Puniceicoccus vermicola: one gene and its partner. The protein of the gene in region 1 binds, or shares a complex with, the protein of each later gene. Links are inferred from orthologs where the notes say so. Each region holds a gene or a part of one and is shown in the gene's direction. Other genes may lie near its edges.

Evidence for each region.
Region 2: secE (region 1) and secY share a complex: the UniProt entries of both Bacillus subtilis proteins name them as parts of the sec protein translocase complex. The link is inferred for Puniceicoccus vermicola from one-to-one orthologs.

What each region holds. Positions count from the first base shown.
Region 1 is NZ_JACHVA010000040.1:72,996-78,424, reverse strand. What follows is about bases 2,591-5,429. They hold secE (preprotein translocase subunit SecE), read left to right. Parts: upstream 2,591-3,823; coding sequence 3,824-4,036; downstream 4,037-5,429. Other genes in these bases: rplA (50S ribosomal protein L1), read left to right, coding at 5,124-5,429; rplK (50S ribosomal protein L11), read left to right, coding at 4,652-5,077; nusG (transcription termination/antitermination protein NusG), read left to right, coding at 4,085-4,642; tuf (elongation factor Tu), read left to right, coding at 2,591-3,629. In the rest of the region: H5P30_RS03880 (FGGY-family carbohydrate kinase), read left to right, coding at 1-1,077; RadC family protein, read left to right, coding at 1,103-1,822; H5P30_RS03870 (gamma-butyrobetaine hydroxylase-like domain-containing protein), read right to left, coding at 1,875-2,183; more of tuf, read left to right, coding at 2,439-2,590. UniProt on the Bacillus subtilis protein: Essential subunit of the Sec protein translocation channel SecYEG. Clamps together the 2 halves of SecY. May contact the channel plug during translocation.
Region 2 is NZ_JACHVA010000126.1:16,958-22,504, forward strand. Bases 783-3,739 are described here. They hold secY (preprotein translocase subunit SecY), read left to right. Parts: upstream 783-1,483; coding sequence 1,484-2,995; downstream 2,996-3,739. Other genes in these bases: rpsE (30S ribosomal protein S5), read left to right, coding at 783-968; rplO (50S ribosomal protein L15), read left to right, coding at 990-1,436; map (type I methionyl aminopeptidase), read left to right, coding at 3,009-3,739. In the rest of the region: rplF (50S ribosomal protein L6), read left to right, coding at 1-69; rplR (50S ribosomal protein L18), read left to right, coding at 93-449; more of rpsE, read left to right, coding at 453-782; more of map, read left to right, coding at 3,740-3,761; H5P30_RS16050 (hypothetical protein), read right to left, coding at 3,871-4,665; H5P30_RS16055 (sulfatase-like hydrolase/transferase), read right to left, coding at 4,790-5,547. UniProt on the Bacillus subtilis protein: The central subunit of the protein translocation channel SecYEG. Consists of two halves formed by TMs 1-5 and 6-10.

The sequences.
Region 1 (5,429 bases):
ATCTATTTTCTTCAGAAATTCTTTCCGCAGGACTGGGAGAAAGCGCAGCATTTGCTCTATTTTCCCCAGTATTTGGGCTATCTCTTTACGGGGAAGATGGCGGCGGACCCCACTTACCTCGGGTGTCACACGTATCTGTGGGATCTCCGGAAGAGTTGCCCCAGCGAGGTTGCCCGCGAGCTTGGAGTCGATGGGATGATCCCGGAGAAGGTTCTGGCCCCGTGGGACGAGTTGGGCACGGTTGGAGAATCGGTTGCGGAAGAAAGTGGGATCCCTGCGGGCATTCCGGTGGTTGTCGGGATTCACGATTCGAATGCGTCTCTTCTGCCCTACTTGGCCAAAGGGTTTGATCGATTCACGCTCAACTCGACGGGCACCTGGTGCGTCGCGATGACGCCCTCCGATGGATTTGACTTCGAGCCGAACGAGATTGGTACGAAGACTTTTTATAACCTGAGTGCCTACGGTCGCCCGGTGAAGACCGCGATTTTCCCGGGTGGACTGGAATTTTCCGAGTTCTCCAAAATTGTCGGCGAAACTGCGATGGAGAATCCGGAGGAGATCAATCTCGTCTGCCGGGATGCGGAGATTATTTTGACAGGGGGAATCATTCCCGGAGCGGAAGCGTTCCCGGGATCGGTCCCGGTTCTGCGCCTCGGACGTCAGGAAATTTCTCTGGAGGAATTGAAAGAAATGGGGCTCGATGCCGCGGGAATTGGAAAGGATACCTTTCTGGCCGCGCTGAATCTGTCTCTCGCGATTCAGACTGTAGAGGTTCTCAATCGGGCAGGTCTCCGGGAGGATTCGGAAATCTTCGTGGAAGGCGGGTTTGCGAATAATCCGGAGTATTGCCGTATTTTGGCCTCTCTTTTGCCAAAGAATCGGGTTTGCCTCACGGAACTCAAAGAGGCGACCGCCTTTGGGACGGCGCTCTGCGCTTGGAAACTCGTTGAAGGAGTCGATTTGGAGAGCCTCTCCTCGCGCTTCGAGATTGTGATCCGCGATGTGGAGTCGGCGGAGATCTCCGGTTTGGATCAATACGTCGAAAAGTATCGAGCTCTCTGCACGGGAGCCTGAACTCTAGAAGGGGAGGGATGCTTTTATGAAAGACGGGGGAGATTCGGGAAGTTTTCGGAATCTCTGCCGTGAGGAGCGACCGCAAGAGCGGATGGAGCAGCATGGAGCGGGCGCATTGTCTGACTCCGAACTTCTCGCCATTCTCGTGCGAAGCGGAACGGCGGGCCATGACGTGATGAAAGTGGCCTCGGAGATGGTCCGCCGGGCGGGTTCGATTGCTCAGTTGGTTCGTTGGACTGTCGCCGACTTTGAGCAACTCCACGGAATTGGGCGGGTGAAAGCGCTCCAGCTGGCGGCAATCATGGAAGTGGCCCGACGGGCAATTCTTCAGACCGACCGCGAGAAACCGGTCGTCTTTGATGATCCCGAGAAGGTCTTCCATTTTTTCCAACCGATCGTTGCTGGATTGGACGTCGAGTATTTCTGGGTTCTCGTCCTTAATCGGAAAAATCACCTTATCCGATCAATCGAAGTGACCCGCGGAATTGCCGATGCGAGCCTGGTTCATCCACGTGAGGTGTTTCGGCCTGTGATTCGTGAGGGTGGGTCGGCGGCTATCGTAGCCCACAATCATCCGAGCGGAGATCCTGCTCCAAGCGCGGCCGATGTCCGGGTCACCCGCCAGCTGCGGGAGGCCGCGAAGACGCTCGATATCTCCCTCCTCGATCACGTGGTCATCGGGAACCGGGCTCTCGATCCCGCCGGAGTGGGATTCTACAGCTTCTCCGACGGTGGACTCCTCTGATCCGGCGGTGGACGCGGAAGCGCTCGCCGATCCGCTTTATAGAATGGGCGCTTTATTGTCTCTCGGCGTCGATCTGGCGGAGGTAGGGCCAGGAATAGAGGCCGGTGGAGTGTCCGTCGGAAAAGTGGAAGCAAACGGCATAGTTGCCGACCTTTTCCCAGCCGACGACGCGTACGCCCGGGAAGAATTTGGGGCCGTCCCCGCCGTGGCGTTGACCGAGGATATCCACCTCGCCCATATTATCGGCGCTGGGAGATTTTTCCCGCAGATATTCATGAGGAAGGTAGGATTCGTGGCCATCGGGCCAAAGAATGGCGATTTCTGCGCCGATGTTTTCGATCTGTTTGGGAGCTGGGACCATGGTTTTTGAAGAAATGACAAAAAATCAGAATTCAGGGATTGACGAGGGTGGGGGCAAAACTCATTCTCCACCGCTTTCGTCTCTACGTTCTACAAACATACAACCTACAAAACCAATCCCAAAAGGCACTTTCGCCGCCCTTGTAGCTCAGTCGGCAGAGCGCGTCCTTGGTAAGGACGAGGTCGGCGGTTCAAATCCGCTCGAGGGCTCCACTTCAATTAAACTCTAACCTGATAACAAGCACGAATCCATCTCATGGCTAAGGAATCATTCGAACGCACGAAGCCCCACCTCAACGTGGGAACCATCGGTCACGTCGACCACGGCAAGACCACTCTTACGGCTGCAATCTTGCAGACACAGGCCGGTAAGGGTCTCGCTGAGGTCAAAAGCTATACGGACATCGCCAAGGGCGGTACGGTCCGTGACGCTTCCAAGATCGTCACCATCGCAGTCTCACACGTTGAGTACGAGTCCGACAAGCGTCACTACGCTCACGTCGACTGCCCGGGCCACGCTGACTTCGTAAAGAACATGATCACGGGAGCTGCCCAAATGGACGGCGCCATCTTGGTTGTGAGCGCAGCTGACGGACCTATGCCGCAGACTCGCGAGCACATCCTTCTCGCTCGTCAGGTCGGTGTTCCTAACATCGTAGTTTTCTTGAACAAGGTTGACCTCCTCGACGACGAAGAGCTTCTCGAGCTCGTCGAAATGGAAATCCGCGACCTTCTCTCCAAGTACGAGTTCGACGGTGACAACATCACAATCGTTCGCGGTTCCGCTCTTGCTGCTATTGAAGACAAGCAAGAAGGTAAGGACGCGATCCAGAATCTCATGGACGCCATCGACGCCGACATTCCGGAGCCGGAACGCGCAGTCGATAAGCCTTTCCTGATGTCTGTTGAAGACGTCTTCTCCATCACTGGTCGTGGAACGGTTGCCACCGGTCGTATCGAACGCGGTATGGTTAAGGTTGGTGAAGAAGTTTCCATCGTCGGCCTCGAGAAGGAAGGCAAGACCATCGTAACGGGTGTGGAAATGTTCCGCAAGACCCTCGACTCCGGTCAAGCTGGTGACAACGTCGGTCTCCTCCTCCGTGGTGTTGAAAAGGACGCTATCGAGCGCGGTCAAGTTTTGGCTAAGCCCGGCAGCATCACTCCTCACACCAAGGCCAAGGCTGAAATTTACGTCCTGACCAAGGATGAAGGTGGTCGTCACACTCCATTCTTCAAGGGTTACCGTCCTCAGTTCTTCTTCGGAACCGCTGACGTTACCGGTATCGTCGAACTTCCTGAAGGTGTTGAAATGGTTATGCCTGGGGACAACCTCGGAATTAACATCAACCTCCAGAAGCCAATCGCTATGGAAGCTGGACAACGCTTCGCCATCCGTGAAGGTGGCCGCACCATCGGTGCTGGTCGTATCGCGGAAGTCATTGACTGAGGATTTACGGCATAATTAGCCTTTTTGGGGATGCCGGGAACGCTTTTTTGCGTTCTCGGCATTCGCTATCCTAAAACTGAACCGATTTATTTAGGAGGGAGAATAGCTCAACTGGTAGAGCAACGGTCTCCAAAACCGTAGGCTGGGGGTTCGAGTCCCTCTTCTCCCGCCACCCTTTTTTACTGCACCACCTGATGAAAAACCCATTCCGATCCATTCGAACTTTCTGGAAAGAGACCATTCTCGAACTCCGGAAAGCGTCTTGGCCTACCCGGAAGGAACTCAGGCAGTATACGATTGTGGTTCTGATCGGGGTAGCGATCCTCGGGGCTTTTATCGGCGTATCGGATTTCTTCCTCCTCAACTCGATCGAGTTGGTCACTGAGTGGGTTCGCCCCCTCAACTGATTCTTTTTTCTTTCCGTCCCAGATTAGATCATGGTTTCCAATAGCACAATGAGCGGCCATCGATGGTTCGCCGTCCAGACCCTTTCGAACCAAGAACAAAAGGCCAAGTCTTACTTGGACAAGTTCGTGGAGATTGAGGAAATGGGCGATCGGGTTTTGGAGGTTTTGATGCCGACCGAGACCGTGACGGAAGTGAAAAGCGGGAAAAAGTCTCAGCGCACCCGTAAATTCTATCCCGGCTACATCTTCGTGCAAATGCGTTTGTACGACGACGACGGGAATCTCGACCAGGAAGCGTGGTACTTCGTGAAAGACGCGCAAGGGGTCATTAATTTTGTTGGAGGCGAACGCCCGGTTCCCCTCAAGAAGGAAGAGATCGATCGGATCCTCAAGCAAGTCACCGACGCCGAGGGCAAGGAACGCCCGAAGGTCGAATACGAGATTGGGGAAGAAGTGAAGATCAACGACGGACCCTTCTCGAACCTCACTGGACGGATCGACGAAGTCGACCCGGATCGGGGACGGCTCAAGGTTTCGGTTTCAATTTTCGGACGGTTTACCCCCGTCGACCTGGAATATTGGCAGGTTGAAAGGGTCGAAGAGTAAGGAATATCGATGTCTAAGAAAGTTATTGGAGAAATTCGTCTGCAACTGCCTGCAGGTGCAGCCAATCCGGCACCGCCTGTCGGTCCGGCACTGGGTGCGCAAGGGGTCAACATTATGGCCTTCTGTAAGGACTTTAATGCGCGGACGAAAGAACAGGCGGGGACCGTGCTTCCCGTCGTCATCACCGTTTACGCTGATCGTTCGTTTAGCTACATCCTGAAGAGCCCCCCGGCCCCGATTCTTTTGAAGAAGGCCGCTGGGATCGCCAAGGGATCGGGTGTACCCAACCGCGACAAGGTGGGTAAGGTCACTCGCAAGCAGATCGACGAGATCGTAGAAATTAAAAAGAACGACCTGAATGCATCCGATCCGGATCAGGCCGCTAAAATCATTATGGGAACCGCCCGCAGCATGGGCATTGAGGTCGTTGACTGATTCCCCAACGGGAAGCAGGAGACCGAAAGAAACAGAGAATTGCATCATGGCAACAGCTACACGCAGCAAACGTTACCGCAAGGCAGCCGAACTCACTCCTGAGCAGGAAGCTCTCGAGCTGAAAGACGCCGTCGCGGTCCTTCAAGGACTTCCAAAAGCCGCCTTTGACGAGACGGTCGAAGTACAAGCCCGACTCTTCGTCGACCCGAAGCAAAGCACCCAAATGGTGCGTGGTACGGTCAGCCTTCCTCATGGGAGTGGTAAGACGGTCCGGGTGATTGCCTTCACGGAAAATCCTGAAGAAGCCCTCGCAGCTGGAGCTGACGAAGCCGGTCTGGCCGAACTGATCGAA
Region 2 (5,547 bases), on another replicon or contig:
TACAAGGGCAAGGGTGTCCGGATCGAAGGTGAGTTTGTCCGCCGTAAGGAAGGGAAGAAGACTGCCTAAGGCAACGTCCGAGGAAACTAGTTATGAAACTTGCAAAGAAAAAGAAGCTCGCTCAGAACCGCCGCTGGAGAATCCGCAAAAAGATTCGTGGCACCGCCGAGCGCCCGCGCCTGACCGTCTGCTTTACCAACAAGCATGTCTATGCCCAGTGCATCGACGACGTCGCTGGCAACACACTCGTTTACGCCTCTTCCCTCGACAAAAATGGGGAAGGCACCAAGCCCAATGTTGAAGGGGCTACGGCTCTCGGTGGTAAGGTCGCAGACCTCGCCAAAGAGAAGGGCATCGAAACGGTCGTCTTCGACCGTGCCGGGCGTCTCTACCATGGCTGCGTGAAGGCTTTCGCCAACGCGGCCCGCGAAAACGGACTCAAATTTTAAGGCATGAGAAATCCATCCAACAACCGCTCCCCGGCACCTGAGCCGGAAGAATCAGAATTTGTCGAAAAGGTCGTCCACATTAACCGTTGCGCGAAAGTCGTAAAGGGTGGTCGCCGTTTCAGCTTTGCCGCTCTCGTCGTCGTTGGCGACCGTAAGGGCAAGGTCGGATTTGGTTATGGTAAGGCCAAGGAAGTTCCCGAAGCGATTCGCAAGGGCACTGAGCAGGCACATAAGCACATGCAACCGATCCAACTCAAGGGTGACACCATTCCTCATCCGGTCATGGGTGAAGCCGATGGAGGCCAAGTCCTCCTCCGCCCGGCCAGTGAGGGTACCGGTATTATCGCCGGTGGTGGGGTCCGCGCCGTTCTCGAAGCCTCTGGCATCAAGAATGTTCTTTCTAAATCACTCGGATCCAACAATCAGCTCGCCATGGTCAACGCGACCATGGAAGGTCTGCTTCGACTCCGCACGGCTGAAAGCCGTAAGGAACTGCACGAAGCACCGGCAGGAGTCTGATTCTAACGGAGACTACATATAATGCGACTGCACGAATTGATTAACAGCAACGGTTCCAACCGTCCGAAGCGCCGCCTGGGTAAGGGTGAGGGCAACGGTCATGGAAAAACTTGCGGACGTGGACACAAGGGAAGCAAATCCCGCTCCGGTTACAGCATTCAGCCCGGCTTCGAAGGTGGGCAGATGCCGATGTATCGCCGCCTCCCGCACCGTGGATTCAGCAATTTCAAGTTCCACAAGGGTTATGCGATCGTCAACCTTGGCGACCTCGAGCGCTTGGCCGACGACGTGAAGGAAGTAAATCGTGAGGTTCTGGTGAAGGCCGGTCTCGTTCGCGACAACTCTCTTCCGCTCAAGGTTCTTGGCAATGGCGAGATCAAGTCCGCTCTCAAGGTGAGCGCTGCGGCTTTCTCCGCTTCGGCCAAGTCCAAGATTGAGGCCGCCGGTGGTGAAGCTCTGACCGATTGATATTGAAAACCTCCGCTCGCTGAGCGGATTGGAAGGTCCCCTGGAACATGTTGTCAGCCTTTACTAATTGTTTAAAGATCCCGGAACTGCGCCAGAGGATTTTCTTCACTCTCGCGCTGCTTTTCATCGCCCGTGTCGGGGCCAATATCCCTCTGCCGGGTATTGACCCTGGGCCGATCAAAGCCTTCTTCGCAGACCAAGCGTCTGCGGGTGGAGGCTTGATTGGGTTCTACAACATGTTCACCGGGGGCGCGCTTCTCAATGGCGCGATCTTCGCGTTGGGAGTGATGCCTTACATTAGTGCCTCCATCATCATGCAGTTGATGGGGGCGGTTTTCCCGGCCTTGGCCCGCCTTCAGCAGGAAGGGGAGGTCGGTCGCCAGAAGATCAGTCAGTATACGCGCTACCTGACCATCGTTATTTGTGTGGTCCAGGCTGTACTGCTGATTACCGCGTTGGAGAAAAACCCGGCTACATTGATCGGGCAGAACTTCAATCCGGCGATTTATGGGAGTATCGTCATTTCGGGCCACTTATGGTTCCTGATCTCCGCAACGGTCATTTTGACCTGCGGAACGGTGATCTTGATGTGGCTCGGTGAGCAGATTACCCAGCGCGGAATCGGGAATGGGATTTCCCTTTTGATTACGGTCGGGATTATTGCCGACCTTCCGGGGGCCGTGATTACGGCTTTCCGTATGTTCAACGCTCCTCCGGGGAGTGAGACGGCTAACCTGGGTCTGCCGCACGCCATTTTGATGATCGTCCTTCTTCTCGCGGTGACCGCGGGGATCGTGGCCGTGACTCAGGCACAACGAAAGATTCCGGTCCAATACGCAAAGCGCGTTGTGGGCCGTAAGGTCTATGGAGGACAGAATTCCTTCCTGCCCCTCAAGGTTAACTATTCCGGAGTGATGCCGGTTATTTTCGCCAGTGCGATCCTTCTTTTCCCTGCACAGATTTTGCAGACGTTGGAAGGTGCCACCGGAATGACTTTCTTCGGGGATATGGCAAGTTTCCTCGCCCGTGGTACTTGGTTCTACTACCTGACTTACGGGATGTTGATTCTCGTCTTCAGCTATTTCTGGGTTTCGCTGATGTTCAAGCCGATTCAGATTGCCGATGACCTGAAGAAAAATGGTGGGTTTATTCCCGGTGTTCGTCCCGGCGAGCCTACGGCCCGCTTCCTTGACTTCGTGATGACGCGCCTGACTTTGGCTGGAGCTTTGTTCCTGACCATTATCGCCGTCTTCCCGGACCTTCTCCTGTTTGTCTATCGGGTTCCCGGTAATGTCGCCGTTTTCTTCGGTGGCACCGGAATGCTGATTACCGTAGGGGTCGTTCTCGACACCATGCGTCAAGTGGAGACTTTCCTCCTGCAGCGTCACTACGACGGTTTCCTCAAGAAGGGCCGTATCCGCGGTCGCAGCCAGCAGGCACGTAATCGTCAAATGATGGAATCCCTCGAGATTCGCGATTTCTGGCGGGTCTGGCGTCCACTTTTGATTCTATCGTCCCTTCTTTTCATCCTGGGCTTTGTCGCCTGGTTGATCCGCTAACACACTTCGCGCGGTGCTTTCCGAAAAAGAAATCCCAGTCCTCCGGGAGGCTTGCCAAATCGCGGCCCGAGTTCTCGAAGAGATGTGTGAATTCGTCGAGGCGGGGATGAATACCTACGACCTCGACCAGTTCGGAAAAAAACGACTTGCGGAGTATGGTGCGGAGAGCGCCTGCTACCAGTATAGGGTGCGCGATCTCGTCTTTCCTTCCCACACCTGTCTCTCGGTCAATGATGAGATCGTCCATGGCATTGGGCGGTTGGATAGGCAGATCAGTGAAGGGGATATCATTGCAGTCGACGTCTGTGTTCGGTATCGCGGCATGATCGGCGATAACGCCCGCACGGTTCTGATCGGGAAGGGCAAACCGGAAGACGAGAAACTCTTGGCGGTCACCCGCACCGCTTTGGAGCGAGGCATTGCCGAGGCGATAGTCGGGAATCGGGTCGGAGAAATTTCCCACGCGGTTCAGACCTACGTCGAAAAGAACGGCTTCAGCGTGGTTCGCGATTTTGTCGGCCATGGCGTCGGTGAGAGTATGCACGAAGAGCCGCAGATCCCCAATTTCGGGCGTCGCCGCTCGGGTCCCAAGCTCGTTCCAGGAATGGCTTTGGCGATTGAGCCGATGGTCAACGCAGGCACTCACAAAGTGGAGATGCTCGGTGATGGATGGACGGCGGTGACCAAGGATCGTAAGCGTTCCGCCCATTTTGAGCACACCGTCCTCGTCACTCCGGAAGGTCCGGAGATTTTGACGGTCGCCTAACGCGGCGATTCTTCTTGGTCTTTGCCCGAGACTAGCGGGCGTCGGAAGGGGCCTGCTTGAGGCCTCCCTCTTTCCTTGTCAGTCTCCCTCTCGATCGTGGGCCGGTTGATCAGTATTGGAGATTCAGACCGGCAAAAAGCTGCCATTGGGCGAAAGAGGATCCTCGATCGGCCACCGAGTATTGAGGCTCAACAAAGAGGTTGTAGACGATCGATTTAGTCGGGATGACTTTTCCCACTCCGAGTCCGACAGGGATCGTGTAGTCATCACTCTCGAAATCGTAGACCATAATCGGGGCACTGCGGAGATACCAACCCTCGCCCATTTGCAGAAAGAGGAATGGCTGAAAGGCCCCACTGTTGACGTCCTTCACATCGCTGGGGCCAGCAAAACTTGCCTGCCAGGTCAGGAGGTAGCCGTATTGAAACCGTTTGGATCGGGCGTCGAAAAGGACGTTGGCAAATCCTGCAGACCATTTTTCGGATCCGAGAACTGAATCAGTGGCAGTGGGCATGGTGAGCTGTGGACCCGCTCCAAAGCTGATTGCGGGATCGCCGGTATCGATAAGGTAGGCGGCAAAGATATTAAAATCACCGAGGCCGGTTGTGTGGCCGCCGCTATCGGGGAAGGTATTCACCGGAAGGGTAGCCCGAGCCAGCCAGTCTCCTTTGAAATGGAAGGGCTGAGCATAGCGGATATCGACTTGGTTGCCGTAGTCAGCGTCATTATCTCCGGTAAACTCACCAATGTAGTAATTCTGAAAATTCAGGGCCGTGGTATTGGCGAGGGGGTTGTTGGCCTGGGCCGAGGCGGAGGGCTGACCGGCTTCGGCATTCGCCGACGCGATGCCGAGTGAGAGGGCGACGAGGGAAAGGCAGGATGAGATGGATTTGGTATTGTACATGGTTTGTCGGAAAAACTCTGAAAAGTATGGTGTTCTGGTTTCGCTTTTAATCGCATGGATGCTGAAGTCGTGGGCCGACACCTGACTGATGGCGGCCCACGCGTTTCAGAATCGACGCTGCAAGTTACTTGATCCGTCCTGGCATAACCACCTGGATATTCGGTGGATACTTGGCGAGGACCTTGTTGTAGCGGGTCGCTTCATCTCCGAGCGGGATGGTGATCGGGAGATGGCGGATGCCGTCGGAAATGTCCTCTCCGGGATTCGTGTAGAGGTTGGTCGCGGTGGCTCCACCAGTCTCAGTGACTACGGATCCGCTGAAGCCCCCGGTGAATCCTCGTGAGAAGATGGCATCCTGCAGCTCAACGACAAAGTGCATCTTGAACTCATCCACTCGAACGGCCGATACGTGGGCGTTCAGCGTATAGATCCGGCTCTTGCGAGTCGATTGACCTTCATCCGCAAAGATGAAGGGGACTTGGTCCACTCCATCCGTGTAGCGATCTTCCGGCAGGAAGGAAGCGACCTCGGCTCCGGGTTTTCCGGCGACGGAGATGCAGGTGTTGAAGATGTCGGCATAGTCAAAGAGGCCGTCACTCTTGCGAGGTTCGATTACGTCCTTCCAGTAAACGAAGGTGGGGACCCGGACGCCGCCTTCCCATGAGGAACCTTTGCCTCCGCGGAAGGGGGAGCGACCGTGTGGCGGAACTTCCATCTCCGGTCCGTTGTCCGAGCCAAAGATGATCAGTGTGTTGTCCAGCTGTCCGTTTTCTTCGAGCTTCTTGACCAAGCGGCCGAAAATGTCGTCGATTTCAACGATGCCGTCCGAAAACACCGTGCGTGCCGGGGACTTTCCAGCAAACTCGTGGTTTGGATAGTTGT